2 linked regions of the Thiocapsa rosea genome follow. The protein of the gene in region 2 interacts with the protein of the main gene of each other region in a pairwise test. Links are inferred from orthologs where the notes say so. Each region holds a gene or a part of one and is shown on either strand. Other genes may lie near its edges.

Region 1 (14,536 bases), 5.1 Mb from region 2 along the record:
CGGCGAAGGGGTCGGAGGTAATGTTGCGGATGCAGTTGCCGGAGGTGCGTACGCTGTACAACCGCACCGCGGCCAACTCGACCAAAATTTCGGGAACATCCTCGAACGCGACCCAATTGAGCTGAAAGTTCTGGCGTGTCGTGAAGTGGCCGTAACCACGGTCGTAGGTGCGGGCGATCCGGGCGAGACGACGCAGCTGGACGCTCGACAGCACGCCGTAGGGAATGCCGATCCGCAGCATGGGCGCTTCCCGCATGACATAGAGTCCGTTCTGCAGGCGCAGCGGACGAAACGCGTCCTCCGTCAGCTCCCCGGCGCGAAAACGCCGGATCTGGGCGACAAACTCGGCCACCCGATCGTTCATCCTCCGTTGCTCGTCGTCGTCTCGGTCCATAGCGGCACTCGCTGTCTCGATGGTCTGATTGTCGGGATGCCGCGGGCCGTCTGACTTTAGCCGGCCCGAGCGGCGTATCGACGACATCCTAGCGAGTCGTTTTTTGCCACAGAAGGAATTTAAAGTTAGATTGATATAGCGATCGGTTATTTGTTATTCGAAAATCCAGATGAACCTGCAGCAGCTGCGCTACATTCAGGAGGTCGTCCGCCACGGGCTCAACGTCTCGGAGGCCGCCGAAGCGCTCTTCACCTCCCAACCAGGCGTCTCCAAACAGATCCGACAGCTCGAAACCGAGCTCGGGGTGGACATCTTCGTCCGCCACGGCAAGCGCCTCGTGGAGGTAACCGAGCCGGGTCGCCAAGTCTTGGCGATCGCGGCACGCATGCTGGGGGATCTGGACAATCTGCGCCGGGTCGGCAAGGAATTCAGCGACGAGACCGCCGGTCGATTGGCCATCGCCACCACGCACACCCAAGCCCGCTATGTCTTGCCCGAGGCGATTCGCCGCTTCATCGAGGATTACCCCGGGGTCCGACTCTCGCTCCACCAGGGCACACCGAGACAGATCTGCGAGATGGTCTTGGCAGGCGACGCCGATCTCGCCATCGCCACCGAGGCGATCGCGGACTACGAGACGCTGCTGATGCTCCCCTGCTATCAGTGGAATCGCTGCATCGTCGCACCCTTGGGCCATCCGATTCTGCAGACGCAGGCGCTGACCCTGGAGCAGGTCGCGCGTTGGCCGATCGTGACCTACGACAGCGCCTTCACCGGCCGCGGCCAAATCAACCGCGCCTTCCTGGCCCGCGGCCTCAAGCCCCGGGTGGTGCTGAGCGCGTCCGACGCCGACGTCATCAAGACCTACGTCCGCATGGGACTCGGCATCGGGATCCTGGCCCGCATGGCCTACGATGCGAGCCTGGATACCGGCTTAGGCATGCTGGACGCCGCACATCTCTTCGATTCGAGCACCACCCGCATCGGCATCCGCAAGAACGCCTGGCTTAGGGGTTATGTGTACGCCTTCATCGAGCGGTTCGCTCCACATCTCACGCGCGCGGTGGTGGAGCGGACCCTGGCCGGCGGGGGCAGCGCGTTCGATATTTGAGTCGATCGCGGGTCGCTCGCACTCCCGCCGCCGGTCGTCGGACGCGGCTCTAAAGGGCACCTAGCCGAACAGATCTTGATACATGCCGCCGACCCACTCGAAGTCGCGGGCCACCAGATCCGGGCTCCGGTCATTGAGGTCGATCTGTTTCTGGACGATCAGGTCCGCCTCCATCGAATACTCGAACTCGACGGCAATCGCCTCTTGCGGATCACCCTTGACCCACATGAAGCAGAGGTTGTCCGGCAGACCAGGGTCTGGCTCCCGGCCGACGGCCCGGGCAGCGATCGATTTGGCGACGATGCGTGCCAGTCGATTCGCGACGTGGCCGCTCTTGGGATAGTGCTGGAACAGCGGGGACACGACCCCGACGGCATCGCCAACGACATAGACGTCCGGGTCATTGCGGGCCACGAGTTGGAGTGGATCCACGTCGGCCCAGCCGAGCGGCCGGCCATCTTCGCCCCGCGCGATCAGGTCCGCCATCCAGACCAGCTCGCCGGCTTGGTGCGGGACCATCAGGATCGCGTCCTCGAACTCCCATTCACCGGCGGTGGTCTTGATGCGCTTCGCATAGGGGTCCATCGACTCGACCCGCGCATTCGGTACATGGGTGATGATGTCAGGATACAACTCGTCGAAAGCCGCCTTGAAGCCTGGACCGATGGGGCGGATCCCATCCTTCGGGTCGAGAATGACGATCCGGGCCGGCACCTTGTTGCGCTTGAAGTACCAAGCGAGAAGGCAGGCCCGCTCGTACGGCGAGGGCGGACAACGATGCGGCGGAGGCGGCAACGTCATCACCAGGGTTCCCCCCTTGAATGACTTGATCTTCTGTTTGAGCGTCAGATGCTCCGCGCTCGGGATGTAGGCGGACGGAAAGTGGATCCGAGTATGATAGGCGGCATCCAGGTCATCTCCGAACCAGGCCCCATAATTGTTGCGGATGCCGGGCGACAGGATCAGATAGTCGTAATCCAGATAACCGTGGGAGGTAGCGACCCGTTTGCGGTCGCGCTCGATGCCCATGATCTCGGTCTGGATGAATCGATACCCGTGCCGGGCCGCCGGGGTCAGGTAATCGTGCGTCAAGAAGGAGGTGTCGAGCAGGTCGACCAGCCACTTGTTGCTCATCGGACAGGAAAAGAAGATCGGATTGCGCTCCAACAGCACGACGTCGAGCGTCGGGGCTTCCTGTTTCAGGTACTTCGCTGCGGTCAGTCCTCCCCAACCACCCCCGCAGACCACGACCCGCGTTGCCTGCGACCTCGGCAGCAGTGCCGACATCCGGCCTGTAATCAGGGTTGGCGCGACAGGTGCCACCGCATGGGCGAGCGGGACCGGTAGGACCGCAGCTGCAGCGGCACCGATGCCGCCTTTCAAGAAATCGCGTCGATCGATCGTCATGGTCACTCCTTCGAATTCTATCTGTTGATGGTTGAACGGCATGGACTGCACCGGACCGGTGACGGAACACGCGGCAACCTCCGAAGGCTGCATATCGGACACGCGGAGATCATTCAGACCCAGGGAATGCGGCTCGGCCGACGTGCATCAGGAGACGGTTACACCGCCTGCGCCGTCGATCAGCTCGCCGATCTTGGCGGCCTCCTCGAATCCGTCGCGGCGGAACCGTGCGATCACCGCCTCGACGGCATCGGGTGCGCAGGCGACCAGGAGTCCGCCACTGGTCTGGGCATCGCAGAGCAGCCGCAATGCCCAGTGCGGCAGGTCGGGGGCGAGGGTCACCTCCGCGCCGTAGCTGTCCCAATTGCGCTCGATGGCGCCCGGACCATGACCCTCGCGAGCGAAGGCGACCGACTGCTCGATCATGGGGATGTCGGCGAAGTGCAGCCGTGCCCCGGTCCGCGATGCACGACAGACCTCGAGCAGATGGCCCAGGAGTCCGAAGCCGGTGACGTCGGTCATGGCGTGCACCTCGGGCCAGGCGGCGAAGGTGGTGCCGGGCCGGTTCAGGCGGGTGGTCAGATCGAGCATGCGCCGATAGCCGGCGGCGTCGAGGAGCCCCTTCTTCAGCACCGCGCTCAATATGCCGATACCGAGCGGTTTGCCGAGCACCAGGCAGTCGCCTTCCCGGGCGGTCGCATTGGATTTCAGCCGATCGGGATGGACGGTGCCCATCACGGCCAGACCGTAGATGGGCTCGGGTGCGTCGATCGAGTGCCCGCCGGCGAGTGCGATCCCGGCCTCGGCGCAGACCGACGCCCCGCCATCCAGGATACGTCGGATCACCGACAGCGGCAGGCGATCGATCGGCATCCCGACGATCGACAGGGCCAAGACGGGCGTGGCGCCCATCGCATAGATGTCCGAGATGGCGTTGGTGGCAGCGATGCGCCCGAAATCGTACGGGTCGTCGACGATCGGCATGAAGAAATCGGTCGTCGCGACCAGGGCCAGGTCGTCGGTCAGGCGCAGCACGGCGGCATCGTCCGCGGTGGCGCTGCCGACGAGGAGGTCGGGATGCGCAAAGCCGGTGGAGACCCCACGCAGGGCCTCCGCCAGAATCTTGGGCGAGATCTTGCAGCCGCAGCCGCCGCCGTGCGACAGGGTTGTCAGGCGAATCGGCTCGGCGGGGCCGGGATCAATGGAATCGGAATGGGCGGTTGCGGACGGCGACATGGCGCGCTGGCCTCCATGGGACAATGGCGAGGATCAGGGTTCCGCGCCGGACCGGCGACAGAGCCGACCGCTCACCTCCCAAGGCGGCAGCCAGGACAAATGGCGGAAGGGCGTGGGAGTCGAACCCACCCGGGACCGCCTGACGGCCCCAACCGGATTTGAAGTCCGGCCGCCTCACCGGATAGCGAAGCCCTTCCAAAATCGATATCTATCGAGCGTGATCGGTCGTCGGCCTGCTGCTCGAAGGCGCATCCAGATCCAACAGGCTGTCGCGAAACACCCGATGCTCGTCGCCGATGCGGCGACAGTAGCCGATGCGGTCGAAGAACTCGAGGATCTGGATCGCGACCTTGCGCCCGATACCCAGGGCATCGCGGAAGGCCGCAGCCCGGGCGGCACCCTCGCGCTCCTGCAGGTCGCGCGCCAGCGTCGACATGTGCGCGACCGCCGAGCGCGTGAAGAAATGGTCGTGCGCCACCTGAAAGACCTCGCCCATGCCGGCGAGCTGCTTGAGCAATCGACGGATCGCATTTTCGTCGCTGCCGAGCGCACCGGCAAGATCCCGCACGCGCGGCGGGTTGAAGGGCTGTGCGTCGAGCTGCGGGAAGATCCGCTCGCGCCACAGACGCTCCGCCTCCGGAGACAGGCGCACGGCGTGATCCGGCAGATGCATGTAGGGGCCGCTGCGCATGAGCCGCCCGGAACGGATCAAGGCGTCCGACAGGGCAGCAAACTCCGGACGTGCCAAGCGGGGTGCCGCCATCCGGCGCAGGCGTTCGCGATCCGGCCCGAGTCGTTCCGGGGCCTTCTCGTGCTCCTCGGCCAGTGTCTGCAGGATCCGCGCTTGCCACGCCTGCCAGACGTCGACCGAGAAGAGCATGCCGCCGGCGGACGCACCGACGGCGACCGTCTCGGGCAAAGCGGCGAGGTCGGCCAAGGTCGCGGGATCCAGGTTCCAGTGTCGGGCCAGTCGGTCAAGGCCGAGGCCCTCGTTGGCCAGCGGCAGGGCACGCGCGACGGCCGTCGTCACCTCGGGTTCGGCGAAGGCACCGAGCAAGGCGAGCCGCTGCGGCCGGCGTCGCCCGCGGGTCGGCGGCTCGGGATCCAGGACGCGCCCGCCGCCCAAGGTCTGCCGGGCGGATTGATCCCGCAGGATAAAACGATCCCCGCGCAAGGCGCCGACCGGTTCGTCGAGCACCAGCTGGACCAACCCGATACCGCCTGGCTCGATGACATCGCCCTCCAGGACGGCGACCCGGCCGGTCAGGTGCGCGGCACCGAGGTGACAGTGCACCGGCGTCCAGTGACGCAGGGCCCGGGCGGCATCGGGCAGAACGCGGAGGCGCGCGTCGAAACGCCGAGTCGGGAGATGCAGATCCGGCGCGACGACCCACTCCCCGCGCCGGATCTCGGTGTGATGGAGCTCGGAGCCGGCCAGGTTCAGAGCACAGCGTTGACCGGCGACTCCGATCTCGGCGGGTTCGTTCTGCGCATGCAGACCCCGGATTCGTGCCTCGCGGCCCGACGGGGTCAGTCGCAGCAGGTCGCCCGGTCGCACATGGCCGCTATGGACGGTACCGGTGACGACGATTCCGGTACCGGACAGGGTAAAGGCACGATCCACCGCGAGGCGAAACCGCCGGTCGTCGATGCGGTCCGAGCGCGGCGGGACGGCGGCATGCAGATGGGTGCGCAGGTCGGCGACTCCCTCTCCCGTGACAACGCTGACCGGGAACAGAGGAGCGGCGGCCAGACCGGTCCGGCTCAAGAGACCCCGCACATCGACTTCGACCTCGGCGAGACGCTGCGCCGAGACTCGGTCGGTCTTGGTCAGGGCGACCGCACCGCATTCCAGGCCCAGCAAATCCAAGACCTGCAAGTGCTCGCGCGTCTGCGGCATCGGCCCGTCGTCTGCGGCGACCACCAAAAGGACGAAGTCGATCCCGGTCGCACCGGCGACCATGGTGTGCACCAGTCGCTCGTGACCGGGGACGTCGATGAAGCCCAGAATCCCGCCGGTCTCGCGCGACTGATACGCGTAGCCCAGCTCCAGCGTGATGCCGCGGGCCTTTTCCTCGGGCAGCCGGTCCGTGTCCACGCCGGTCAGCGCCCGCACCAGTGCGGTCTTGCCGTGGTCGATATGTCCGGCCGTTCCGACGATCATGGCCGGCACAACCCGGCGAGCTGGGCGCAAAAGCCCGCTTCGTCGTCCAGGCAGCGCAGGTCGAGGAAGAGGACACCGCCCTCGAGCCTCCCGATGACCGGGGTCGGCAGGCCGCGCAGAGCCGCCTCCAGCTCGCGCAGCACCGCAGACTGCCGGCGAGGCGCACGTACGGCGATCGCCCGGCTCGGGAGCCGCTCCAGGGGCAGCGCACCGCTGCCGATCTGACTCCCGGTCGGCTCGCTGCTCAAGGCCAACGGCCAACCACTCAGGGCCTGCTGCATGGAGGGCAGCAGCCGCTCCACCTGCGCCGCGATCTCCTCGGCCGTACGGGTCAGCAGTCGCAGCGTCGGCAACCGCTCGGGCAAACGCTCGGGATCTCGATAAAGCCGCAGGACGGCCTCGAGGGCCGCAAGAGTAATCTTGCCCACCCGCAGGACCCGCTTGAGCGGGTTTTTCTTGATCCGGGCGATCAGGTCGGCACGCCCGACCAGGATCCCGGCCTGCGGACCGCCGAGAAGCTTGTCGCCGCTGAAGGTGACCAGATCTGCACCCTGGCGCAAAGCAGCCTGCGGCGTCGGTTCCGCGGGCAGGCCGAAGCGCGCCAGGTCCACCAGTGTCCCGCTGCCCAGATCCACGGCGAAGGGGACGCCGTGCCCCCGGGCGATGCGGGCCAGCTCGACCTCGGACACCCGGGCAGTGAACCCTTGGATCGCGAAATTGCTGGTGTGCACCCGCATCAGCAAGCCCGTGCGGGGACCCAGGGCATCCGCATAGTCGTGAGTGTGGGTACGGTTGGTGGTGCCGACCTCTTTGAGACGCGCACCGGCGCGCGTCATGATGTCCGGGATACGGAAGGCGCCGCCGATCTCCACCAGCTCGCCGCGCGAGACGATCACCTCTTTGCGCGACGCCAGGCTGTTGAGCAACAGAAACACCGCCGCAGCATTGTTGTTGACGACGGTAGCCGCCTCGGCCCCGGTCAGCTCCCGGAGCCAGCCCTCGACGACCCGGTCCCGGTCGCCGCGGCGTCCGTCGTCCAGGTCGTACTCCAGTGCGCAGGGCTCGCGTGCCGCCGACGTCAGGGCCTCGATTGCCTCCTCCGGCAGATTAGCCCGCCCGAGATTGGTATGCAGCACGGTCCCCGTGAGATTGAAGACCCGACGCAGCCGCGGGGCATGGCTGCGTGCCAGAGCTGCCGCCAACCCGGCCGCGAACGGATGCTGGGCAAAGACATCGTCGGCCGGCCAACCATCGCCGGGGCCGCCACGCCATTCGGCGAGCTGCGTACGCACCTCCGCGAGCACGGCCGGCCGGCCGTACTCGGCCAACAGCGGGACGAGCGCGGGCCAGCCCAGGATACGATCGACGGACGGGGGACGCTGGTGCGCGGGTAGGCTATCCAAGAAAGACGATCCTTAGAGGGACGAGAGGCTGGGGCCGGCCGGACTAGGCGGAAGTCGCCGGGGCCTCGGGTTGGATCATCATGAAGTTGATGCCCGCCCGGGTAAACCCCTCCTGATCCACCAGCCAATCCAGGGCCATGGTTGCCAGATCGTCGGCCCACGGATCGACCCCGAGATCCTTGTCCATCCTGCAGATCTTCAGGTAGCTGCGACACTCGGGACAGGCTTCGGCCTTGACCGCCTCGCCCCGGGACTCGAGGCCCAAATAGGTGATGCCCCGGCTGTTGTTGCATTGGCTGCATTGACTGCGCACCAAACGCCACTCGCTGGCGCAGAGTCCGCAATGCAGATAGCGAGCACCGTCCTCGGCACCGCCGACGCGCACGATGGAGGCAACCGGCGGACTAGCGCAAACCGGGCAAAGACCGGCACCGGCGGGCGGTCCGACATCATCCGGGTTCAGGCGCGCGGCCTGCGAGGTCCAGGCGACCTGCATTGCAGCGCCGATCAAGGGTGCGCAGGCGAGATCGGGCAGCTCGGTGGCGTCCGGATCCAGCAGCAGGTGACCCTGCTCCGCCAGCCAGACATCCCCGGAGGCTAGGATGCGCGCGCAGGCGGCCTTCGCCTGATCGGGCAATAGATCGGGCGACGCCGCGGTCAGGTGTTCGGCAAGACTCCGAGCAAGTGCGGCCCAGTGCGGATCGGGTTGCCAGCCCGGATGCGCCAAGGGCGGCATCCCGCCGATCCGACATTGATCCAGGAGTGCGCGCAAGTCACGACCCGAGGCCGTCGACCGGTCCAAAACATCTTGCTGCGCCTCGGCGAGGACTGCGGCAAAGCGGAGGAAAGCCCCCAGGTCGTGGCCCTCGGCCAAGGCCCTCGCACGCCCTGCCCGCCGGGCGAACAGGTCCGGCGACGGGAGACGCAGCGCGGGAATCTCGCGAACGGCGCCGATCAATTCAGGTTGCAGTAAGGCACTCGGCATCGAGGATGACCCCTGTCTGGTATCGCTAACGCGGCGCGAGAAGGACCTCGGCCACCCTGTCGTTGCGCCCGTTGTGCCGTTGCGGCACAGGGGCTGGTTTCAGGATCTCGAGGTGAGCCCGCTCGCCGCGCATCGGACCCTGCCGGAGACACCGAACGGATCGGCCCCTCCGCTATCGGCGGCTACTCATGGCTCCTTGGTCGCCTCGTTGAACCAATCTCGGTGATGCTGTTTCGCCCAGGGGCGCGTCACGGTCCCGTACCACATGGCCCGAATCGTCCCTTTCGTCCAGATGGCGGCATAGATATGCATCATGATGAGCGCGATCATAACCACCGAGGTCGCGGCATGCACCACGGCCGCGAGTCGGACCAGCTCGACCGAGAAGCTGAACCAACTGCGCCACAGCCCGATGCCGGAGAGGGTGAGTAGGATCATGCAGATCACCAACAACCAGAACAGCAGCTTCTGTCCGCCGTTGTATTTGCCCTGTGCCGGCATCTTGTGGTCGTCGCCCTCGGCCATCTCGCCGATACGACGCAGCCATGCCCAATCCTTCGCACCCATGAGATTCAGAGTCCAGAAGCGAATCATCATAAACAGGAAGGCAACGGACATCAGCACGCCCACATAGGGGTGCAGGATGCGTGTCCACACCCCCCCTCCGAACAGTTGGGTCAGCGGCCAGAAGGCCGGATGGAACAGGGCCAGACCGGAGAGTGCGAGCAGGATGAAGGTGATGCCAACCACCCAATGGTTGACGCGCTCTCCCGTGGTGTAGCGGATGAGGTCGTTCGGGTCGCGTTTCATTTCTCGAACTCCTTCTCGGTCTCTTTCGAGACCTCGTTCGGGCCCTTGGCGATATAGTGGAAGAGGCTCGCCAGAGTGACGGCCGCCAGCGCGCCGATGGCCAGCGGCTTGGCGAAGCCTTTCCAGAGCTCGACCAGCGGATCGATGGTCGGATTCTTCGGAAGACCCGAGTAGAGTCCCGGCTCATCGGCATGCTGCAGGACATACATGACGTTGGTTCCGCCGACCCCCGGAGCGTCGTAGAGCCCGGCGTTCATGTATCCCCGCTCCTGGAGCTGCCCGACGCGTGCCTCGGCGTAATGGGCCATGTCGTCCTTCGACCCGAAGACGATCGCCCCGGTCGGACAGGTCTTGACGCAAGCCGGCTCCAGACCCACGGCCACCCGATCCGAGCAGAGCGTGCACTTGTACGCCTTCTGATCGACCGGGGAGAGCCGGGGAATGTCGAACGGACAACCGGTGATGCAGTAACCGCAGCCGATACAGTGCTCCTGATTGAAGTCAACGATACCGTTGGCATAGCGCACGACGGCACCGGGTGCCGGACACGCCTTCAGGCAGCCCGGATCGGCACAGTGCATGCAGCCGTCCTTGCGGATCAGCCACTCCAACCGACCGGGCTGAACTTCCACCTCCGCAAAGCGCATCACCGTCCAGGAGGCGTCGCCCAGGTCCGCCGGGTTGTCGTAGACACCGACGTTGTTGCCGATGGCCGGATGCAGGTCGTTCCATTGCGCGCAGGCCACCTGGCATGCCTTGCAGCCGATGCACTTGGTCACATCGATCAGCTTGGCCACCTCGAGCGGTTGGCGAACCCCGGGGGGCGGTGTCGTCGTGGCCGAGCGGGCCTCGACGGCGAGGGATTGCATGGTCATGACCGCCTCCTCAGACCTTTTCCACGTTGACGAGGAACGCCTTGAACTCCGGCGTCTGCGAGTTGGCGTCGCCGACGAAGGGCGTCAGCCGGTTGGCCAGGAAGCCCGGCTTGGCAACCCCCACGAACCCCCAATGGATCGGGATTCCGACGGTATGTACCCGCCGGCCGTGGACATCCAAGGGTCGCAGCCGCTTGGTCACCACGGCCACCGCCAGGATCCGACCGCGCTTCGAGGTCACCTTCACCAAGTCACCGGCAGCGATGCCTTTCTCCGCCGCGAGCTCCTCGTCGACCTCGACGAACTGCGACGGCTGCAGGACCGCGCTGGAGCGAACGTTCTTGGTCCAGAAGTGCTGATGCTCGGTCACGCGATAGGTGGTGCCGACATAGGGGAAGTCCTCCGCGCTCCCCAGTTGCTTGGCGTCGTACTCGAACAGGCGCGCGCCCGGGTTGCTGGTCGCGAGCGGGTTCTCCGGATGCAGCGGGTTGATGCCGAGCGGCGTCTCGAAAGGCTCGTAGTGTTCCGGAAGCGGTCCTTCGGCCATGCCCTTGAGCGCGAACAGATGGCCCACGCCGTCCGGCAGCATGATAAAGGGACCGACGTCCAGCTCCGGGGCCGCGTCGGGTCGCATGTCCGGCACGTCGTTGCCGGCCCACCGGGTCCCGTTCCAGGCGATGGTCTGGCGGGTCGCATCCCAAGGCTTGCCGGCGGTATCGCAGTTGGCTCGGTTGTAGAGCACGCGGCGGTTGGCCGGCCAAGCGAACCCCCACTGCGGATAGAAGCCGAGACCGGACGGATCCGCGGTATCGCGACGTGCCATCAGGTTGCCGTCCTGGCTCCAGCTCCCGCAATAGAGCCAGTTGCCGGAGGCGGTGGTGCCGTCGTCTCGCAACTGGGCGAAGCCCGCAAGCTGATCCCCGGCCTTGACCAGGATCTTGGTCGGATCCTTGGGGTCCGGCAGATCAGCCAAGGCGCGTCCCGAGAACTCCTTGGCGAGCTCCTCGGGGCTGGGGGCCAAAGGCTGCCCGTAGTCCCAAGTCAGGTTCGTCACCGGATCGGCAAAGGTGCCGCCCTCCTGCTCGTAGAGACGCCGCAGCCGGTAGAAGATGCCCGCGATGATCTGCAGATCGCTCTTGGCCTCCCCCGGCGGATCCGCAGCCTTCCAGTGCCACTGCAACACCCGACTCGAGTTGGTGAAGGAGCCGTTCTCTTCGACGAAGCAGGTCGAGGGGAGGCGGAACACCTCGGTCTCGATGCCGCTCGGCTCGACATTGTTGTAGACGCCGTAGTTGGCCCAGAACTCGGAGGTCTCGGTCACGAGCGGATCGACGACCACCATGAACTTGAGCTTCGCCAGGCCCTCGCCGACCTTCTGAACGCAGGGCACCGCCGCCAAGGGATTGAAGCCCTGGCAAATGAAGCCGTTCATCTTCCCCTGATGCATGTTCTCGAACATCTGCAACACGTCGTAGGGTTTGTCGAGCTTCGGGAACCAGTCATAGCGGAAGTTGTTCTCGGCGGTGGCCGCCCCGCCGTAAAGCGCCTTGGCCAGCGAGACCCGAAACTTCGGGAAATTCTGCCAAAAGCTCATCTGGTTGGGACGCAGTGGTTTGGGCGAGCGGGCGTCGAGATACGCTTGCCAATCCTGCTCCCCGTCGGAGGCCAGCCGCAGGTAACCCGGCAGCATGTTGGTGATCAGGTTCATGTCCGTGATGCCCTGGACGTTGGCATGACCGCGCAAGGCATTGATGCCGCCGCCGACTCGGCCCATGTTGCCGAGCAGCAGTTGGATCATGGCCATCGCCCGGATCGTCTGAGATCCGGTGGTGTGCTGCGTCCAGCCCAAGGCATAGAGGATGGTCATGGTCTTGTCCGGCGTCGCGGTCGCGGCGATCGCTTCGCAGACCGTGATGAAGTCCTCCTCCGAGGTGCCGCACACGTCCTTGACCAAGGCCGGTGTATAGCGGGCGTAATGCTGCTTCATGAGCCGGTAGACCGACCGCGGGTGAGTCAGGGTCGGATCGGAGATCACGAAGCCGTCCTCCCCGATCTCGTAGTCCCAGGACTCGCGGTCGTACTTGCGCTGTGCCGCGTCGTAGCCCGAGAAGATCCCGTCCTCGAAGGCGAAATCCTCCCGCACGAGGTAGGACACGTTCGTGTACCGGCGAACGTACTCGTGATGGATCTTGTCGTTGTCGAGCAGGTAGTTGATCACCCCGCCCAGGAACGCGATGTCCGAGCCGCTGCGCAGCGGTGCATAAAAATCGGAGACAGCCGCGGAACGCGTGAAACGCGGGTCCACGACCACGAGCTTGGCCTTACGGCGTGTCTGGGCCTCGATGACCCACTTGAAGCCGCACGGATGTGCCTCGGCTGCATTGCCGCCCATGACGAGCACCAGATCGGCATTCTTGATGTCGACCCAATGGTTGGTCATCGCGCCACGCCCAAACGTCGGAGCCAGACTGGCCACCGTCGGGGCATGTCAAATGCGTGCTTGGGTATCGACGGAAACGATGCCGAGTCCGCGTGTCATCTTGGCGGTCAGGTAGCCCGCCTCGTTGCTGACCGCGCTGCTGGCCAGCAGACCCATGGTGGGCCAGCGGTTGACGGTCTCGCCATCGGCGTTGGTCATGGCGAAGTGCGCGTCGCGGTCATTCTTCATCAGGCGCGCGATTCGCTCGAAGGCATCGTCCCAAGAGATGCGCTGCCACTCGCTCGAGCCGGCGGCCCGGTACTCCGGATAGCGGAGACGGTTCTCGCTGCGGACGAAATCGAGCAGGCCCGCGCCCTTCGGGCAGAGTGTGCCGCGGTTGACCGGATGATCCGGATCGCCCTCGATGTGCACGATGTCCGCCTTGGCGTTCTTCCCACCGCTGCCGAGGGTGTAGATGATGACGCCGCAACTCACCGAGCAGTAGGGACAGGTATTCCGTGTCTCCATGGTACGGTCGAGCTTGAAGGCACGGGCCGACGCCAGTGCGGGCGCGGGCGAAAACCCGAGCGCCGCCAGGCTGGAGGCTCCGGCCCCTGCCGCGCAGACGCGAAAAAAACCTCGACGGGATAGTTGCATGGATCGGGATCTCCTTTGGTGCGGGTCGTCACTTTCCAGTCCTGTTCACCGAGCCTCGCCTGACGTGGATACGGACCGGAACCGGACTTGGATTCGATGGCGACTATTTCATTAATTGCTTAAGTTCTTTTTTAATAACCATAGCTGCATTGAATCAATCCTGACTGTACTGCACAACGATGACGCAATATTCAATGAGCGCTTCAGCCAGCTTCAGCCAATACCCTATTATCGGCGGGGAGTATGTTACTCGTCTACCGACGAAGTCAATTGAGAGGATGTTAAAGAACCTTTTTGGACGAACCGCAGTTCCTCTTGGCGAAACAGCACTCCCGCGATCCGGATCAAGCGGATTTCGGCCAGCCGTCGGGCGACGGAATAGGATACTTTAGGGGTCGGCGCCGAGACGGTCCTCTTGCGGAGGAGATACCGGTTTCAGGATTAGGCTCAGGTGGATAACATCACCGACGCTGCCGTCGCGTATAGATCGGGAGTGCCGCGACCGACATCCGTCCGACCGCAAACAGCGCCCATCGGGGCAGCCAAGCCCGATGGCGAGGGAGCCGCGCGTGACCGAGCGCAGGGACCTGGAGAAGCGCCTGCGGGGCCTGGGGCAGAAAACGGGGGCCAAGCGCGGGCGCAAGCTGAACACAGCCTACGACCGAATTCTGATCGAGCCGAGTGCACAGCTCGAAGCCAGGGAGTCGTCGGGTCCGGGGGGACTCCTGCCGCACGGGACCTACCGGCTCATGAAGCCGCGTTGGTGGTGGCGAATTCCGCCACCTTACCTAGTCTCGACTTTGGCCATTTCCGAGCCTCGGCGGGAGGGCTGCGGGTGGTATCGTCCGATGTCGACCAAAACCTCGGACATGCCCGCGGATGTTCCCTCTGCCAGCCTCGATTGTCCCTGTTCTGCAGCCCTTTGCCGGCCTGTTCACCGCGCCGACCCTGGCGCATCTGCACGTCTTGCTGATGGGAACGCTGCTGGCGCTAGGGCCGCGCACGGTGATTGCGGTGCTGCGGGCGAGGGGCTGAGCGCGGAGCGGCGCTTCGAGCGTTAGCATCGGGTGCTGAA
Region 2 (14,412 bases):
CACGCCGGTAGATCCTTTCCTGGAAATTAGATCCTTTCCTGGAAATCACCTCAGTCCTTCGCGCCGTCGCCTTGTTCGGGTTTGGGTTGCGATTGAGCGGTCCGTCTCTTCCCGAGCGGTGCATGACCGGCCTCGACCCCGATCTCGCTTGCTGCAGGTGACTTGGGCAGGCGCCGTTTGCCGATGTTCTTGCGATCGCGCAGACGGTCTTTCGGTTTGGGCGCGACGGCCTTCGCGGTGACTGCCTTCGCACCGGTCTTTTTCGCCCCCTTCTTCGCTCCCGAGCGTTTGGTCGTCCCCCCCTTGTACGACGCCTTGAGTCCTTCGATGCTGCGACGCTCAATGCCGAGGTTCAGATACCGCTCGATGCTCTCCAGCCGATTCCATTCGGCAGCTGCGACCAGCGAGATGGCCACGCCTTGCTCCCCGGCCCGGCCGGTCCGCCCGGTGCGGTGTAGATAATCGTCCCCGCTGCGCGGCAGATCGAAGTTGATCACCCGATCAACGCCCGGGATGTCGAGCCCACGTGCGGCGACGTCGGTGGCGATCAAGACGTTGACACGACCGCTGTGCAGGAGTCCGACGACGCGGTTGCGCTCGCGCTGCTCCAGTTCGCCATGGAGCACGGCGACGCGTTGCCCTTCGCCCATCAGGACGTTGCCGAGCGCCGTTGCGCCGTCGCGGGTATTGGTGAAGACCAGCGCCTTGTCGTAGGTCTCGTTGCGGAGCAGCCAAAGGATCTGCTGCTGCTTGTGCTCCGGGCCGTCGCTCAAGATGACCTGATTCGTGATGTCGGGGTGCTGCTCGCGCACCGGATTGATGGTCAGTACGCGCGGCTCGCGCAGCAAAGGCTCGGTGATGCGGCTCAGACCCCGATGGTGCAGGGTCGCGGAGAACAACATGGACTGACGCGCCGGGTTGGTCCGAGCGATGATCGTCAGGACATCGTCGACGAAGCCCATGTCGAGCATGCGGTCGGCCTCGTCGAGAACCAGGATCTCAAGGTCGCTCAGGTCGGCCTCGCCCTTTTCCAGAAGCTCGAGCATGCGACCGGGCGTCGCCACCAGGATCTCCGGGTTCTTGCGCAAGGTCGCGATCTGGTGCGCCTTTGAATCGCCGCCCGTAATGACGCCGTTGTTCAGACGCGTATAGCTGCCCAGGCGCGTGAAATGCACATGGATCTGGCGGGCCAGCTCGCGGGTCGGTACCAATACAAGGGCGCGTGTCCCGCTGTCGGAGCGCGGCGCGCCGACCAGGCGCTCCATGATCGGCAGCAGAAAGGCGGCGGTCTTCCCCGAGCCCGTCGCGGCCGAGACCAAGAGATCCAGACCTTCCATCGCAGCCGGGATCACCTGCGCCTGGACCTCGGTCGGGGTCTCGAAACCTTCTTTTTCCAGTCCGCGCATGAGTGCGTCCGGAAGCAAAAATTCAGCAAAGTTCCTGTTCATGGGCGCAACGATACACCAAATAGTGGCCTTCGCGGCGGCGAAAAACCCAGGTGCGCTCGGTCTATACTGGATTGAACGCGTTCCGGAGACATCCATGCTTCACCTTGACCCAGGGCTTCCATCGGTTCCACGTCGCGCCGCCGACAGCTTCGATGCCAACACGGCGGCCATGGCCGGTCGCGTCTCGCAGTTGATGGCCGGCCATTCGAGATTGGACGCCTTTCTCAACGGGCTTCCCTTTCGGCTGATCGAGTCAAACCATCGCAATCACGCCGCCTTCATGTCCGAGGTCTTGAGGACCAACAACCTCAAGCTTCTCGCCGACACGCTACCCTGGGCCTATTTCGCTTATACGAATCAAGGCGTCTCGGTCGACTACTTTGCCGCCGAGCTGGAGATCTGGAGCCAGGTGATCACCGAACTCCTGCCCGGCGAGGATGCCGAGGCGATCCTGCCGATCTATCGCTGGATGTTGCGGGTGCATCCCGAGACCGTCGACGCGGCCGCGCACTACGCATCCGAAGCGGCGCCGGTGCCCGCCGATCACGCGGCGATCTATGTCGAGATCCTGGAGCGCCTGATCGCGGGCGATCATCCGGCCGTTATCGAGCGTTGTCGCGCCCTCCTGCGTGAGGGGATGTCCTTTTCCCGCCTGCTCCAATCGATCTTCTACCCGGCGATGGTGGAGATCGGCGTCCGTTGGGAGCAAGGCCGTCTTTCGGTCCTGATGGAGCACCAAGCGACCGCGATGGTGTACCGCATCCTGTCCGCCCTCTATTACGAGCAGCCCTTTCCGTCCGAAAGGCGAGGACGGGTCCTCGTGGCCTCGGTGACGGACGAATTCCATGAGCTCGGCGCATGGATGGTGACGACCTGTCTGGATCTGGACGGCTGGAATGTGACCTATCTACCGCGTGACTGTCCGCTTGAGCAGGTGGTCACGGCGGCCGTAGAGCGCACCCCGGCCTTCGTCGCACTGTCCGTCGGTATGCCCGGTCACGTGCAATCTGCACGCGAGACGGTCAGCGCCCTGCGGGAGGCCCTCGGTCCCGGATCTCCAACCAAGATCCTGGTCGGCGGGCGTGCCTTTAACAAGGCGCCTTCACTGGTCGAATCCGTCGGCGCCGACCTTTTTCTGACCGATTGCGAGGCGGCCGTGGCTTGGGCCAGAACGCTGGAGGCCACATGACAGAGCAAGCAACAACGCCATCGACGACGCTCGATCGCACGCCCGACCCGGAGTTCCTTTGGGCTTTGCAAAGCTACGTCATGGAATCGGGTCGGTTGCTCGTCGTCGAGGTCGACCGAGACGGCCGCATCATCGATTCGAACCTGACCTTTCGCTCGCGCTTCGCCGGGTTCGCAAGCGTTCGCGGCGAGCCGCTGTCACGATTTCTCAGCAGCGGGAGCGGGGAGCTGTTGGACATCGAGCCGGGTCTGCCCCGTCGCACGCCCGTTGCACGGGTCTTCCAGACCCCGCTTGGCGGCGAAACCTATCTCTTTCATGCCTACCCGAGCGGTCGGGGCATCGTGCTGATCGGCGAGCTGGCGAACGTCGCAGAAAGCGATATCGTCGAGCGGATGGGCAACCTTGCGATGGAGATGTCGCGCTTGGTTCGCGACCTGCGCAACACCAACCGCGAGCTCGTCCTCGCCAACGAAACCAATCAAGCCTTGGCGCGCACCGATCCCCTGACGAGTCTCGCCAATCGGCGTTACTTCATGGATCGTTTGGAGAACGGGATTGCGCGGGCGCGCATCGGGGGTGCGCCGCTGTCGCTGATCATGGTGGATCTGGATCACTTCAAGCAGGTCAACGACCGTTTCGGTCACGCCGGCGGCGATCTCGTCCTGGTCGCCTTCGCGGGTCTTCTGGAATCTCAGGTCAGAGGTGTGGACCTGGCCGCACGGCTCGGAGGAGAGGAGTTTGCCGTCGTCATGGCGGAAGCGGATCTGCGCGTCGCCGGGGACGTCGCCGACCGTCTGCGCATGCGTCTGGCCGACCTACGTCCGCTCGACGCGAGCTATCGGGTCACGGCGAGCTTCGGTGTTGCGGAGCGTCGTCCCGAGGAAGATGCGGATGCGCTCTTGGGGCGGGCCGACGATCTGCTGTATCTGGCGAAGCGCAGCGGACGCAATCAGGTCGTCCTCGAACCGGCCGCCGCGGTCTCCGATCGCCCCTGAAATAGGGCGCATCGGCGACAAAGTGACCGTTATGGATGGGGAAGGGTTGCCCCGCGTGGTAAACTTCACAGGCTAACCATCAGTACAATCGCGGCCCGTTACGGTGCTCCGCGCGGCACGCCTCAACGTCGGTTCACCACGCCCATGGCAGATTTCGCGAGAGAAGTTATACCCATCAATCTCGAGGACGAGATGCGTCAGTCCTACCTCGATTACGCCATGAGCGTGATCGTGGGACGCGCGCTTCCCGATGTTCGCGACGGACTCAAGCCGGTCCACCGGCGCGTCCTCTTCTCGATGAGCGAGCAGGGCAACGTCTGGAACCGTGCCTATCGTAAATCCGCCCGTGTGGTCGGCGATGTCATGGGTAAGTACCACCCTCACGGCGACTCGGCCATCTACGACACCATGGTCCGCATGGCGCAGCGCTTCTCGATGCGCTACCTGCTGGTGGATGGGCAAGGCAACTTCGGCTGTTTCACCGGCGACACCCTCATCAAGCTGGCCGACGGCACCGAAAAAACCTTCGCCGAGTTGGCGCAGCGACCGTCCGACGAGATCTTTTACGTCTACGCGGTGGACGAGACCGGCAAGATCGTGATCGCCGAGGGGCGCCATGCGCGGATGACCCGCCCCAACGCCGAGCTGCTGGCGCTCACCCTGGACACCGGCGATGTCGTCCGCTGTACGCCCGATCATCGCTTCATGCTGCGTGATGGTTCCTACAAGGAAGCTCGGGACTTGACGCCGGACGATAGTCTCATGCCGGGGGTCTTCGACACCGCGCCGGTCAAGCCTGGACTGAATGACTATCTGCGCATCCTCCAGCCGAATCTCGGACGCTATCAATTCGTTCATCACCTGGCCGACGAGTTTAATGTCGAATCGCTGCACGTCAGCTGGAGCAAGCCCGAGTATCGGCAGAAGGTGATGCAGCGCAAGATCGCAGGCTATGTCTACGATCTGACGAGACGATTCCCTGATTGTGACATCACCCCTGAATTATATGAGTCGAATCGTTACCGGAACTGGATTCCGCGACTCAATAAGGCTGTCGAGTATTTTGGCGACTTCGAGGCGCTCGTCACGGCAGGAAGGCATTACAACCATCGCGTCGTCAGCATGCGTCGACTCACCGTGCGGGCGGATACCTACGACATCACTGTCGATCACCATCACAATTTTCTACTCGCGTGCGGCGTCTTCGTTCACAACTCTGTAGACGGCGACCCGCCCGCGGCCATGCGCTACACCGAGGTGCGGATGACCCGCATCGCCGATGCGCTGCTCGATGATCTGGACAAGGACACGGTCGACTTCATCCCCAACTACGACAACACCGAGCACGAGCCGGTCGTCCTCCCGGCGCGCTTCCCGAATCTGCTGGTCAACGGCTCCTCGGGCATCGCGGTCGGCATGGCCACCAACATCCCGCCGCACAACCTACGCGAGGTCATCGACGCCTGTCTGGCACTCATCGACAATCCGGCGATCACGATCGAAGAGCTGATGGTGCTGGTGCCCGGCCCGGACTTCCCGACCGCGGCGCTCATCAACGGCGTACGCGGCATCCGGGAAGCCTACCGGACCGGACGCGGCCGCGCGGTCATCCGTGCCCGCACGATGGTCGAGGTCCAGAAGCGTAGCGGACGCGAGGCGATCGTCGTCACCGAGCTGCCCTACCAGGTCAACAAGGCGCGGTTGCTCGAGCGCATCGCCGAGCTGGTGAAGGAAAAGAAGATCGAAGGGATCGCCCCGGACGGGCTGCGCGACGAGTCCGACAAAGACGGCATGCGCGTCGTCATCGAGCTCAAGCGCGACGCCTATGCCGAGGTGCTGCTGGCCAACCTCTACCAGCACACCCAGATGCAGCAGGTCTTCGGCATCAACATGGTCGCCCTGGTCGACGGTCAGCCGCGGACGCTCAACCTCAAGCAGATCCTCGAATACTTCATCCGTCATCGCCGCGATGTGGTGACACGCCGCACCCTCTTCGAGCTGCGCAAGGCCCGCGACCGCGCCCACGTCTTGGAAGGCTATGCGATTGCGCTGGCGAATATCGACGAGATCATCGCCCTGATCAAGGCGTCGGCCAACCCGGCCGAGGCACGCGAACGCCTGATGGAGCGCACCTGGACGCCCGGCTCGGTCACCGGCATGCTCGAGCGCGCGGGTGCGGAGCACACCCGTCCCGAGGAGCTCGAAGCCGCCTTCGGTCTGGTCGACGGGGGCTATCGATTGAGCGAGCGTCAGGCCAAGGCCATCCTGGACCTGCAGCTCCAGCGCCTGACCGGTCTGGAGCAGGACAAGATCCTTGATGAGTTCAAGGAGATCCTCGACAAGATCGCCGCCCTGTTGATGATCCTCTCCGACTCGGATCGTCTGATGGACGTCATCCGCGAAGAGCTCGCGGCGATCCGCGATCAGTTCGGCGATGAGCGCCGCACCGAGATCCAAGTCGACCACACCGACCTCACCCTGGAGGACATGATCGCGCCCGAAGAGGTCGTGGTGACCATGTCCCATCAGGGCTACGTGAAGGCCCAGCCGATCAGCGATTATCAGGCGCAGCGGCGCGGCGGCAAGGGCAAGAGCGCGACCTCCTTTAAGGAAGAAGACTTCATCGACCGCATCTTCGTCGCCAATTCGCGCGACACCGTGCTCTGCTTCTCCAGTCGCGGCCGGGTCTACTGGCTCAAGGTCTACGAGCTGCCGCAGGCCGGACGCGGTGCGCGCGGTCGGCCGATGGTCAACCTGCTGCCGCTCGAGCCGGGCGAGCGCATCAATGCCGTACTGCCGGTGCGCGACTACGAGACCGGCTATTTCGTCTTCATGGCGACCAGCGCCGGCACCGTCAAGAAGACCCCGCTCGACGACTTCTCGCGGCCCCTCTCGCGCGGCATCATCGCGATCGACCTGCGCGAGGACGAGGTCCTGATCGGCGTGGCCATTACCGACGGCAAGCAGGATCTCATGCTCTTCACCTCCGCCGGCAAGGCGGTGCGTTTCAGCGAGGGAGCGGTGCGCGCGATGGGCCGGACAGCGCATGGTGTGCGCGGCGTCCAGCTCGCGCCCGGCCAAAAGGTGATCTCGCTCCTGGTCGCCGAGCCCGGTACCGTACTCAGCGTCACCGAGAACGGTTACGGCAAACGCACGCGCGTCGAGGATTTCCCCACCAAGGGGCGCGGCACCAAGGGCGTGATCGGCATCAGCACCTCCGAGCGCAACGGCGCCCAGGTCGGTGCCGTGCTGGTGCGCCCCGACGACGAGATCATGCTGATCACCGAAGGCGGTACCCTGATCCGCACCCCGATCGATCAGATTCCGGTCGTGGGTCGCAGCGCTCAGGGCGTGAAACTGATCAATCTCGGCGAGGGCGAGCGCCTTGTCTATCTCGAGCGGATCGTTGCGCTGGATGGCGAGAAGGAGGGCAACGGAGACCTCGCCGAGGACCGAGATCCGGACGAGCCGACCGGTGACCCGATCGATGATGAGCAGGCTCCCGAGGCCGATCCCGACAGCGATCCGGAGGCATAACACGCGTTGTCGACGGTTTTTGGCGTGCGCAAGGCAACGGACGCGCGTCTTCTAAACCGCGCCGGCTCCGACAGTCGTCGGAGCCGGCGCGGCCAAGCCATCCCAACACATGACGCATGACGCATACCGCACCGGGCACGGTTTAAGGTGCTCACGCACGACTCCGGAAAATCGACAACCGCGCCATCCATCGGCATGATGACGCAACAGATCGGAACCTGGATCGCGTCGCACCCATTGAGCCTTCGCGGTTTGAAGCTCGAATGTGTTATCAAGACCAAACCGCGTCCGGAGCGAGATGCAGATTTTCGAGTGAGTTTGCCGTTTGGTGCATCCACGGCCCTAAGCGGGGGCGCGATTTAAAATGATCTGTCTTTTCGAATCTTAAACCGCGCCGGCTCCAACGGTCGTCAAGGCTGCCGGGGCCGATCCCATCCAAAAACATCGCATACCGCGCCGGGCGCGGATTAACGGAGATCACAGAATGGCTCGGGTTTACAACTTCAGCGCAGGCCCTGCAATGCTTCCTGAGCCTGTCCTGAGCAGGGCGCGCGACGAGATGCTCGAGTGGCGCGGCAGCGGCATGTGTGTCGCCGAGATGAGTCATCGCGGCAAGGAGTTCATGTCGATCGCGGCCCAAGCCGAGGCCGATCTGCGCGAACTCCTGGCGGTCCCGACCAACTACAAGGTCCTGTTCCTGCAGGGCGGCGCATCCACCCAGTTTGCCGCCATCCCGATGAATCTGCTGCGCGGCGCGGCCAGTGCGGACTATCTCAACACCGGCTCCTGGTCGAAGAAGGCGATCGCCGAGGCACGCCGCTACGGTCAGGTCCATGTCGCCGCCAGTACCGAGGCCGAACGCTTTACCCGCGCGCCGCGTCAGGATGAGCTGACCCTGAGTGCCGATGCCGCCTACGTCCACTACACCCCGAACGAGACCATCGAGGGCGTCGAATTTCCTTATGTCCCGGATGTCGGCGACAAGCCCCTCGTTGCCGACTTGTCCTCGACCATCCTGTCGCGCCCGATCGATGTCTCGCGCTTCGGACTCATCTACGCCGGTGCTCAGAAGAATATCGGCCCGGCCGGCCTCGTCATCGTGATCGTCCGTGAAGACCTGCTCGGCCAGACCCTGCCCGGGACGCCGACCATGCTGGACTACAAGGTCCAGGCCGAGAACGACTCCATGTACAACACCCCGCCGACCTACGCATGGTATCTCGCCGGACTGGTGTTCGAGTGGTTGAAGGGCATCGGCGGGCTGCAGGCAATGGGCGAGATCAACGCGCGCAAGGCCGAGCTCCTCTACAAAACGATCGATGACTCGGGCTTCTTCAAGAACCCGGTCGAGCCGGCGTCGCGCTCCTGGATGAACGTGCCCTTCACGCTCGCCAACCCGGAGCTGGACGACACCTTCATCAAGGAGGCCAAGGCCGCCAATCTGACCACGCTCAAGGGCCATCGCTCGGTCGGCGGCATGCGCGCCAGCATCTACAATGCAATGCCGCAGGAAGGCGTCGAGGCGCTGGTCGGCTTCATGCAGGAGTTCGAGCGCAAACACGGCTGAACCGCGTCTGCGGTGTGACATGCGCGGTTCGAGTTTTGGATTGGCCTCGCATGTCACCTCGGGCCACGGCGCGGACGCGGTTCAGGATTGAATCTTTTTTTCTGTTTTCTGAATCGCGTCGACTCAAAGGCCAGTTGACGCGCGCGACGCTCGATCCTCCAATTAACATCCGTTTATCACTCAGGACGCGATTCAGTGTTCAAGATTCTAACGCTCAACAACATCGCGGTTGCCGGGCTCGATCGGTTGCCGCGTGACCGCTACGAGGTCGCCTCGGAGATCGCACATCCGGATGCCATTCTGGTGCGCTCGGCCAAGATGCAGGCGGCGGATATCCCGCCGAGTGTGCAGGCGATCGGGCGGGCCGGCGCGGGGACCAACAATGTCCCCGTCGAGGCTATGACGGCGCGCGGCGTGGCGGTCTTCAACGCGCCCGGCGCGAATGCCAATGCCGTCAAGGAGCTGGTGATCGCAGGCATGTTGATCGCGGCACGCAACATCGGCCAGGCGTGGCGCTTCGCGCGTGAGCTCGAGGGCGACGATCTGTCCATCCATCAGGCGGTCGAGGCGGGCAAGAAGCAATTCGTGGGCTTCGAGCTGCCGGGCCGTACCCTGGGTGTCATCGGTCTCGGTGCGATCGGCGTGAAGGTCGCCAATGCGGCACGCTCGCTCGGGATGCATGTCGTCGGCTACGACCCGACCATCACGGTCCAGCGCGCCTGGCAGCTCGCGAGCGACGTGCAGCCGGCACTCAGTATCGACGATCTGCTTTCGCGCTCGGACTTCGTCACCTTCCATGTCCCGCTCACCGACGACACCCGGCGCATGATCAACGCCGAGCGGCTGCGCACCCTGCGCAAAGGCGCCGTCCTGCTGAACTTCTCGCGCGACGGGATCATCGACGACGACGCCGTCGTCACCGCACTGGACCAAGGGCACCTCTACGCCTATTGTTGCGATTTTCCGAGCAACCTGTTGAAGGACCATCCGCGGGTGATCACCCTGCCGCATCTCGGCGCCTCGACCAAGGAGGCGGAGGAGAACTGTGCCGTCATGGTCGCGGAGCAGGTTCGGGATTATCTGGAGAACGGCAACGTGACCAACTCGGTGAACTTCCCCGAGATCAATCTCCCGCGCAACGGCGGCTATCGCATGGCGATCGTCAACAGCAACGTGCCCAATATGGTCGGCCAGATCTCGACCGACTTGGCCGCTGCCGGACTGAATATCCTGGATATGCTCAACCGCTCGCGCGGCAATTTCGCGGTCACGCTGATCGATATCGATCAGCGCTGTCCGGAAGACACGGTGAAAGAGTTGCGCTCCATCGACGGCGTCCTCTCGGTGCGTTGTCTCGGGACGCGGGAACGGATCGACTGATGGAGCAAAACAGCGCCAAGGGCGACGCCCTGGAGGACGTGCGCAGCCGGATCGATGCCATCGATTCGGAGCTGCTCGGTCTGATCAGCGAGCGTGCCCGTTGCGCCCAACAGGTCGCTCATATCAAGACGGCCGCCGACGGCAGTCAGGTGCAATTCTACCGGCCCGAGCGCGAGGTCGCCGTCCTGCGTCGCATCAAGGCCGCCAACCCCGGTCCGCTCGACGGCGAAGAGGTTGCCCGACTGTTCCGCGAGATCATGTCCGCCTGTCTTGCGCTCGAACGTCCCCTTAATGTCGCCTATCTCGGCCCGGCCGGAACCTTCACGCAGGCCGCGGCCATCAAGCACTTCGGGCATTCGGTCAACACCTTCGCCTTAGCCACGATCGGCGAGATCTTCAGAGAGGTCGAGGCCGGCTCCTGCGACTTCGGCGTGGTCCCGGTCGAGAACTCGACCGAGGGCGTGGTGAGCCACACCCTGGACATGTTCATGACCTCGCCGCTCATGATCACGGGCGAGGTGAGTCTGCGGATCCATCATCACCTGATGAGTGTCACGGATGATCTTTGCGCCATCCGCACCCTCTATTCGCATCAACAATCGCTGGCGCAGTGCCGCGGCTGGCTCGACCGCCATCTCCCGAACGCCGAGCGCGTCGCTGTCGGCAGCAACGCCGAGGCCGCTCGCACCGCTGCAACCGAAGAGGATGCCGCCGCTGTCGCCGGTCTCCAGGCCGCCGAGATCTACGGGCTCAAGGTGCTCGCCGAGCGCATCGAGGACGAGCCCGGCAACACCACCCGCTTCCTCGTCATCGGCCAACAGGACGCCCGACCCAGCGGTCAAGGGCAGGACAAGAGCAGCCTGCTGCTGTCCTGCCGCAACCAGGCCGGCGGTCTCCACAACCTGCTGACCCCTCTGGCTGCTCACGGCATCAGTATGACCCGCATCGAGTCGCGCCCTTCGCGTCGCGGCATCTGGGACTATGTCTTCTTCATCGACATCATGGGCCACCGAGACGACCCGAAGGTCGCGCTCGCGCTGGAGAACCTGAGACAGTCGTCTCTGCTGTTCAAGGTGCTTGGGTCTTATCCGCTGGCGGTGCTCTGAGCCTTCGGGGCTGCGTCCGGTATGACAGGATTCTCCATGTTGGACGGGTTCGATTCGATGTGCGGCCTGGATCTGCGCGAGATCCTGTCTGCTACAGGTACCCGGAAGTCAGTTCAAGCCACTCTGCTATACTTCAGATACCCCTATTACGGAGTATCCGGTTGATGGAAACCATCGGTATCAAAGCGCTCCAAACCAATCCGAGCGTGCTCGGACAGGCCCTCGACCGCGGCGAATATCTGCTCATTACGCGGCGCGGCAAGCCGATCGGAATTGCCGCGGCCTTTGATGACGAGCTGCTCGATCTGGGTTTCCGAAAGTGGATTGCCATCCGATCGTTCCAGTCGGGTGATCTGAGCTTGGGCCAAGTGGCGCGCGTGTTCGAAAAATCGCGCGAAGAGATGATGGGATTGCTCGGCGAGCTTGGTGTCCCGATCGCCGATTACGATCTTGCGGAAGAGCTTGAGACCCTGGGTCGGCTTGGTCTTGAATGACGACCGTTGTCAGCGATACGACCGCGCTGATCGTGCTCGAGGCTCAACAGCGACTCGATCTCTTCGCCGGCTGTTTCGAGCGGGTGTTGCTTCCGGATGCCGTCTACCGAGAATGGCTCGCCGGCGATCCCGATGTCGAGGGGATCGTACAACAGCGGTCATGGCTTGAGGTGGTGTCGGTGGATGAGGTGCCGCTGCTCGCCGAGCTTCGGACCCTGCTCGATCCCGGAGAAGCCGAAGCCCTCGCGTTGGCGCGTCAACGACATCTGCCGCTGATCGTGGACGAGAAGAAAGGGCGGCGGGTCGCGCGGATGATGGGCATCCCGGTGCTCGGATTGGTCGGCGTCCTGTTGCTTGCGCTCCAGCGCGAGATCTTGGATTCGGACTCCGCGAAGCAGATTCTCGTGAACGCGAAAGAACGGGGATTTCACCTGTCCAACGGCCTCTACGAGGCGTTTATCATGAGATTGGAAACTCAATGACTGTCCACGACAATCCCTTCCTGCCCCTGACCGCCCCCGGAATCGCCGGGCTCACCCCTTACGTCCCCGGCAAGCCGGTCTCGGAGCTGGAGCGCGAGCTCGGTATTCGCGACTCGGTGAAGCTGGCCTCGAACGAGAATCCCTTGGGTCCCGGCCCCCGGGCGCGCGAGGCGATCGCCGGCCTGATGGGCGAGATCGGTCGCTATCCCGATGGCGGCGGCTTCGAGCTGCGACGCGTGCTTGCCGCGTTCCACGGCGTCTCGCAGAGTGCGGTCACCATCGGGAACGGATCGAACGACGTGCTCGATCTGATCGCCCGGACCTTCCTGCACCCGGGTGCGGAGTCGGTCTTCTCCGAACATGCCTTCGCGGTCTACCCGATCTCGACCCAGGCCGTCGGTGCGACCGCGCGTGTCGCCAAGGCACGCGACTACGGTAACGATCTCGACGCCATGGCCCGTCTCGTCACGGACAAGACCCGCGTGGTCTGGATCGCCAACCCGAACAATCCGACCGGGACCTGGTTGGCGGCCGCGCCGCTGAAATCATTCATCGAGTCCATACCCAGGACCTGCATCGTCGTGATCGACGAGGCCTATACGGAGTACGTCGGCGAGCCGGACTTCCCGGATGCCACGCACTGGCTCGATCACTTTCCGAATCTTATCGTGACCCGGACCTTCGCCAAGGCCCACGGGTTGGCGGCCCTGCGGGTCGGTTACGGACTGAGCGATCCGCAGGTGGCGGATCTGCTCAATCGGGTGCGTCAGCCCTTCAACGTCAACGCGTTCGCTCAGGCCGCCGCGGCTGCGGCCATCGGCGATCGCGAGCATGTGCGCGCCTCGGTTGAGCTCAACCGCGCCGGGATGCGGCAGTATCTCGATGCCTTCAAACGGATGGGGCTCGCGTCCATCCCGTCGGTCGGCAACTTCATCACGGTCGATGTCGGCCGCCCCGCAGGTCCGGTGAATCATGACCTGTTGAAACGCGGCGTCATCGTGCGACCGGTCGGCAACTATGGTCTACCCAATCACCTGCGGATCAGCATCGGTCTCGAGGTCGAGAACGCCCGCTGCATTGCTGCGCTCGAGGACGTGCTTACGTCATGATCGAGCGGCTGGCGATCATCGGGGTTGGACTCATCGGCGGATCCCTCGCCCGGGCCCTGCGCGAGGCCGGGGCCGTGCGACAGGTCATCGGCTGCGGGCGCGGGCTCGCCAACCTCGAGCGGGCACGTGAGCTGGGTGTCGTGGACCTGTTGACGCAGGATCCCGCCGAGGCGGTCGCGGGCGCGGACATGGTCTTCGTCTCCGTACCGCTCGGTGCCATGCGTGGGATCTTCGAGGCGATTCGCGATCGGCTCGACCCTGCGGCGGTGGTCACCGACGGGGGCAGTGTCAAAGGGAGCGTGGTGGCGGACGCGCTCGGCGTCTTCGGCCATGTTCCGCCGTACTTGGTCCCGGGTCATCCGATCGCCGGCACGGAGCACAGCGGCGTGGAGGCATCCCTGGCCGATTTGTACCGTGGGCGCCGCGTCATCTTGACCCCGTTGCCCGAGACCGACGCCGATGCACTCGCACGCGTCACCGCGATGTGGGAGGCCTGCGGGGCCGAGGTCACCTGTATGTCGGTCGCCCATCACGACGAGGTGCTCGCCGCCACCAGCCATCTGCCCCATATGCTCGCTTTCGGGCTGGTCGATGCGCTGGCGCGCATGCGCGAGAACGACGAGATCTTCCGCTATGCCGCCGGTGGGTTCCGGGACTTCACGCGCATTGCATCGAGTCATCCGGTCATGTGGCGCGACATCTGTCTCGCCAATCGCGAGGCACTGAGCGCGATGCTGGCCCGCTTCGGCATCGAGATGACCGATCTCGCCGAGAGTATCCGCAGCGCCGACGGCGACCGCCTGCTGGCCATCTTCGAACGGGCCAAGGCGGCGCGCGATCGCTATGTGGACGCGCCACGGGTTGATTGATCGCACGTCCGCGTGCGCCCGAGCATCTGGAAGGAGTCGGCGTCCCAAGGCACTGCAGTCGTGCGGCAACCGAGGGTTGGCGCGCCGCGCGGCTACATTCACACTGAATTCCGTGCGTTTTCACACTGGATTCAAAGGTGTCCGTCGGTCGCCGGATCTCGACCTCGTCACGCCGGCGCGCTATTCTTCCGGTGTCGTCGGCCAGTGTGGGCTCTCCGAGTTGCGCACGCGAGCCT

What was found.
Region 1: the proteins of serC (region 2) and selB interact in binary tests that used the Escherichia coli proteins (3 or more experiments, as listed by UniProt). The link is inferred for Thiocapsa rosea from one-to-one orthologs.

The regions. Positions count from the first base shown.
Region 1 is NZ_RBXL01000001.1:5,223,249-5,237,784, forward strand. The notes cover bases 3,835-6,834. They hold selB (selenocysteine-specific translation elongation factor), read right to left. Parts: upstream 6,313-6,834; coding sequence 4,357-6,312; downstream 3,835-4,356. Other genes in these bases: selD (selenide, water dikinase SelD), read right to left, coding at 3,835-4,148; selA (L-seryl-tRNA(Sec) selenium transferase), read right to left, coding at 6,309-6,834. Also shown: BDD21_RS23240 (nitrite/sulfite reductase), read right to left, coding at 1-364; HTH-type transcriptional regulator CysB, read left to right, coding at 564-1,505; BDD21_RS23250 (NAD(P)/FAD-dependent oxidoreductase), read right to left, coding at 1,566-2,912; more of selD, read right to left, coding at 3,060-3,834; more of selA, read right to left, coding at 6,835-7,715; formate dehydrogenase accessory protein FdhE, read right to left, coding at 7,759-8,700; BDD21_RS23280 (formate dehydrogenase subunit gamma), read right to left, coding at 8,887-9,510; fdxH (formate dehydrogenase subunit beta), read right to left, coding at 9,507-10,385; fdnG (formate dehydrogenase-N subunit alpha), read right to left, coding at 10,396-12,861; BDD21_RS29385 (molybdopterin-dependent oxidoreductase), read right to left, coding at 12,874-13,461; BDD21_RS28075 (hypothetical protein), read left to right, coding at 14,341-14,496. UniProt on the Escherichia coli protein: Translation factor necessary for the incorporation of selenocysteine into proteins. It probably replaces EF-Tu for the insertion of selenocysteine directed by the UGA codon. SelB binds GTP and GDP.
Region 2 is NZ_RBXL01000001.1:171,895-186,306, reverse strand. Bases 6,819-9,694 are described here. They hold serC (3-phosphoserine/phosphohydroxythreonine transaminase), read left to right. Parts: upstream 6,819-7,653; coding sequence 7,654-8,736; downstream 8,737-9,694. Other genes in these bases: BDD21_RS00750 (phosphoglycerate dehydrogenase), read left to right, coding at 8,932-9,694; gyrA (DNA gyrase subunit A), read left to right, coding at 6,819-7,169. Outside these bases: BDD21_RS00775 (DEAD/DEAH box helicase), read right to left, coding at 51-1,448; BDD21_RS00770 (cobalamin B12-binding domain-containing protein), read left to right, coding at 1,543-2,637; BDD21_RS00765 (GGDEF domain-containing protein), read left to right, coding at 2,634-3,632; more of gyrA, read left to right, coding at 3,825-6,818; more of BDD21_RS00750, read left to right, coding at 9,695-10,116; pheA (prephenate dehydratase), read left to right, coding at 10,116-11,222; BDD21_RS00740 (UPF0175 family protein), read left to right, coding at 11,387-11,716; BDD21_RS00735 (PIN domain-containing protein), read left to right, coding at 11,713-12,198; hisC (histidinol-phosphate transaminase), read left to right, coding at 12,195-13,307; BDD21_RS00725 (prephenate dehydrogenase), read left to right, coding at 13,304-14,176. UniProt on the Escherichia coli protein: Catalyzes the reversible conversion of 3-phosphohydroxypyruvate to phosphoserine and of 3-hydroxy-2-oxo-4-phosphonooxybutanoate to phosphohydroxythreonine. Is involved in both pyridoxine and serine biosynthesis.